One region of the Amycolatopsis sp. NPDC114505 genome, then DNA from elsewhere that is predicted to be linked to it. Evidence: riboswitches for the same ligand, from Rfam matches in the RefSeq annotation. Region 1 holds a riboswitch; the other holds the start of a gene.

Region 1 (2,191 bases):
CCGCTGGCCGCCCGACGCGTCGAGGACGTCGGCGACGGTCGCGCCGTCCGGGAACTCCGTCCACGTCCCGTTGAGCTTGATCTCCATCACACGTGCTCCTTTTGGTGCAGGCGGGCGGGCGAAGCCGCTTCGACGCCTTCGGGCGGCTTCTCACCCTCGAGCCAGGCGAGGACGGCGTCCGCGGTCACGGGGGCCATCAGCAAGCCGTTGCGGTGGTGCCCGGTGGCGGCGAAGACGCCGTCGTCCAGGACACCGACGTACGGCAGCACGTCCCGACTGCCGGCCCGCAGGCCCGCGGCGGTCTCGACGAGCTCGTACTCGGTGATCGCGGGGAAGACGCGCTCGGCGCCCTCGATCAGCTCGCGGACGCCGCGCGCGGTGACGGCCCGGTCGAAGCCCGCTTCGTACTGCGTCGCGCCGAGCACAAGCTCCTGGTCGCCGCGCGGGACGAGGTAGATCGGGCGCCCCTCGACGACGGCCCGCACGGTGCGCGACGGCGGCGGCAGGCAGCCGCGGCGCGGTTTCAGGCGCAGGATCTCGCCCTTGAGCGGGCGGACGGCGTCGGCGAGCTGCGGGTGCAGCCGCCCGGTCCAGGCACCCGCGGCGAGCACGACGGCGTCGGCGTCCGGGATCCGTTCGACGCGCTCGCGGACGAACCGGACTTTGTGGTTGACGCAGGCCGCGTACAGGGCGTGGAGCAGTTTCCGGTTGTCCACGGCCAGGTCGCCGAGCACGTGGAGTCCACTTCGGACGGACCCGACCCCGGGTTCGAGCCGCTTGGTCTCCCGGCTGGTGAGCCGTTCGGCCGCGCGGCCGAGCGAGTGCAGGTGGGCGGCGAGGATGTCGAGGTGCCCGGCGTCGGCGCTGTCGAACGCGACGACGAGCGTCCCGTGCTCGGCGAGTCCGGGGTCGACGCCCTCCTGCGCGAGGTCGCTGGCGAAGCCGGGCCAGCGACGTAAAGAGGCTTCGCCGAGCGTGAGGACGTCCTCCTCGCCCGGCCAGGCCTCGGTGACCGGGGCGAGCATGCCGCCGGCCAGCCAGGACGCGCCACCGCGGACGGGTTCAGGGTCGTAGAGGGTGACTTCGCGGCCGGTGCGCGCGGCTCGCCAGGCCGCGGACAGGCCGATGACGCCGCCACCGACGACGGCCAGGGTGTTCGTCATGGGAATCACGCTCCCTGCGCCGGCATGACCCGGATCAGGTTCCACGGTCGGAGCGGCAGCTCCCTCTCAGCCCGTCCCTCGGGCTCCCGTGCGGACCCGTCCACCCTACTGTGCCGTTGGTTGATAATCCAACCGCAGCCACGGCCGGATGACTTTCGCGGCAACGGCACTTGCCGTTCGACGGCCTGCCTGCTTTGGTCGGATTATCAACCGCCGAGGTACGGTCGCCGCTATGCCCGCCCTCTCCGGTGACAAGATCCGCGCCCGCCTCGACGCCGCGCGCCTGTACCTGTGCACGGACGCCCGCACAGCCCGCGGCGACCTGGCCGCGTTCGCCGACGCGGCGCTGGCCGGCGGCGTCGACATCATCCAGCTGCGCGACAAGACCGGCGGCTCTCCGCTCGAGGCCGCGGCCGAGATCGCGGCGCTGGAGGTGCTGGCCGAGGCGTGCGCGCGCCACGGAGCGCTGCTGTCGGTGAACGACCGCGCGGACGTAGCGCTGGCGGTCGGCGCGGACGTGCTCCACCTGGGCCAGGACGACATCCCGGTCCCCCTGGCCCGCCGCATCCTGGGCGACGAGGTGGTCATCGGACGCTCGACGCACTCCGTCTCGCAGGCTTCGGCCGCCGCTTCGGAGCCGGGCGTGGACTACTTCTGCACGGGCCCGTGCTGGCCCACGCCGACGAAGCCCGGGCGCACCGCGCCGGGGCTGGACCTGGTCCGCGCGACCGCGTCTTCGGCTCCCGCACGGCCGTGGTTCGCGATCGGCGGAATCGACGGCCCGCGGCTCCCGGAGGTTCTCGAGGCGGGAGCGTCGCGGATCGTCGTCGTCCGGGCGATCACCGAGGCCGAGGACCCCGAAGCCGCCGCGCGAGAGCTGCGGGCCCGCCTTCCCTGACCTACGGGGTCGGGGTGGTCGCCGCGCCCTGGCTGGTCGGCGGGGCCGACGTCGTCGGCTGCTGGGCCGTTGTGCTCGGGGTCGTCGGGGTGGTCGTCGGGGACTGCGACGACGTCGTCGGCGGGGTGGT
Region 2 (2,191 bases), 530 kb from region 1:
CTCATCGTGTTCACCGACGACGGGCGGCTGTCCGGCCTCGAGTACTGGACCACGAGCGACGAGGTTCCGGAGGAGCTCCCGTCCGTGGATCGGATCGAGCGCCCGGAGACGAGTGCGCCGCCGCTCTGAAGATCAGGGCGACGGCGCGGGGCCGACTCAGCCGAGGAGGCCCATCAGCGCGATCGCGATCAGCACCACCGCGGGGGCGAGGGCGTTGATCCAGGCGCGCTGGGCGGCGGTGAGGGGGGCGGTGGCGGTGCTGTTCATGGCGCTTCCTAGGGCCGAAATCCGATGCTTCCGCCCTGCTCAGCGCGCTGATCTTGCCGTTTGTTAGCGGCTGTGATCGAACTCACCGGCATCCGGGTGACGACGGCCCCGGACCGTGAACCAGAGCACACCTCCGGCCGCCGCCACCATCGTCGCGAATGCCGCCGTGCCTACCACGATCGCCTGCGTCATAGCCGTCTCTCCTAGCAAAGTCGTTTACCGAGAGACGTCGAAACCGCGGAAAAGTGCACTCCGCGTAACCGGGATCACAAAGAAGAAAGCACCGCGTCGATCTCCGACGCCAGTGAGAAGTCCTTCGCCGTCAACCCGCCCGCCGAGTGCGTGCTGAGACGGAACGTCAGCGTGCGCCAGCGGATGTCGATGTCCGGGTGGTGGTCGGCGGCCTCGGCCAGCACCGCGACGCGGTCCACCACCTCGATCGCCTGCGGGAAGCTCGCCAGCTCCACCTCGCGGGAGATGACCTTCCCGGACCTGGTCCAGTCCGCGCTCAAGCGTTCGTCGGCCTCGGAGTCGCTCAAGATTTCCGTCATGTCTCCATGGTCGTACGTCCTGGACTACGCTGCACGGTTGCCACGGGAGTCCGGTCGAGCCGGGCTGAGAGGCGGGGTCACCCGCGACCGTTCGCACCTGACCGGATCATGCCGGCGAAGGGAGGGCTTTCCCTCCTCGTCCGGCGAAGTGCAGGAGGGGTAGATGAAACGCAGGGCTGTGCGCGCCGCGACGGCCATCGCCGTCGTCAGCGCCGTCGCCGCGGGGTGCTCGCTGTCGGACGGTGACGGTGCCACGCAGCAGACGCCCACCGTCACCCTCGTGACGCACGACTCCTTCCTGGCGCCGCAGGAGGTGCTCGACGCCTTCCAGAAGCAGTCGGGCATCAAGGTCTCCGTGCTCAAGCAGGGCGACGCCGGCTCGCTGACCAACAAGCTCGTGCTGACGAAGGCCAACCCGATCGGCGACGTCGCGTACGGCGTCGACTCGACCTTCGCTTCGCGCGCGCTCAAGGAAGGCGTCTTCGAGCCGTACACCAGCCCGGAGGCCGACCGAGGGCCGCAGCGCTACGCCGTCGACCCCGAGCACCGGCTGTCCGCGGTCGACGTCGGCGACGTCTGCGTCAACGTCGACACGAACTACTTCACGAGCAAGGGCATCGCGGCACCGGCGTCGTACGACGACCTGGCCGACCCGAAGTACAAGGACCTGCTGGTCGCTGAGGACCCGGCGACGGCGTCGCCCGGGCTCGCGTTCCTCCTCGGCACCATCGCGAAGTACGGCGAGGCCGGCTGGAAGGACTACTGGACGAAGCTGAAGGTCAACGGTCTCAAGGTCGTCAGCGGCTGGGAAGAGGCCTACACCAAGGACTTCTCCGGCTCGTCCGGCAAGGGCCCGCGCCCGATCGTGGTCTCGTACGCCTCTTCGCCGGCGGCGGAGGTCGGCGACGACGGCAAGCCGCGCACCAAGGCGCTGCTCGACACCTGCTACCGGCAGGTCGAGTACGCGGGCGTGCTGGCGAACGGCAAGCAGGCCGAGAGCGCGCGCAAGGTCGTCGACTTCCTGCTCTCCCAGCAGTTCCAGGCGACGGTGGCGGCCAACATGTACGTCTACCCCGCGCGCCAGGGCGTCGACCTGCCCGCGGGCTGGGCGCAGGTCGCGCCGCTGCCGCAGAAGCCGCAGGCGCTGACGGCGGACCAGGTCCAGGCCGGACGCGAGAAGTGGATCGGCGAATGGCGCACGCTCGTGCAGTCGTAGCCCCGCCAAGGACGCCCCGCGGCCTCGGCCTGGCGCTGCTGGGTCTGGTCCCGATCGGCTTCCTGGTGGTGTTCTTCGCGTGGCCGGTGCTGGCGATCATCGGCCGCGGGTTCGCCGCGGGCGGCCTCGACGTCGTCCTCGGCGACGCGCGGACCTG

Evidence for each region. Region 1 has a riboswitch for thiamine pyrophosphate ahead of thiO (glycine oxidase ThiO). Riboswitches for the same ligand answer to the same signal wherever they lie in the genome.
Region 2: linked by a shared signal. The riboswitch ahead of ACZ7OU_RS13180 (thiamine ABC transporter substrate-binding protein) and the one ahead of thiO (glycine oxidase ThiO) in region 1 are both predicted to bind thiamine pyrophosphate.

Annotation. Positions count from the first base shown of each region.
Region 1 covers NZ_JBVKDV010000001.1:2,105,872-2,108,062, reverse strand. The annotation lists gene thiS (sulfur carrier protein ThiS) at 1-87, opposite strand, end outside; gene thiO (glycine oxidase ThiO) at 87-1,163, opposite strand; TPP riboswitch at 1,158-1,263, opposite strand; gene thiE (thiamine phosphate synthase) at 1,396-2,061, shown strand; gene ACZ7OU_RS10535 (hypothetical protein) at 2,063-2,191, opposite strand, start outside.
Region 2 covers NZ_JBVKDV010000001.1:2,637,854-2,640,044, forward strand. The annotation lists gene ACZ7OU_RS13165 (hypothetical protein) at 1-129, shown strand, start outside; gene ACZ7OU_RS13170 (hypothetical protein) at 331-459, opposite strand; gene ACZ7OU_RS13175 (4a-hydroxytetrahydrobiopterin dehydratase) at 534-818, opposite strand; TPP riboswitch at 851-959, shown strand; gene ACZ7OU_RS13180 (thiamine ABC transporter substrate-binding protein) at 982-2,034, shown strand; gene ACZ7OU_RS13185 (ABC transporter permease) at 2,010-2,191, shown strand, end outside.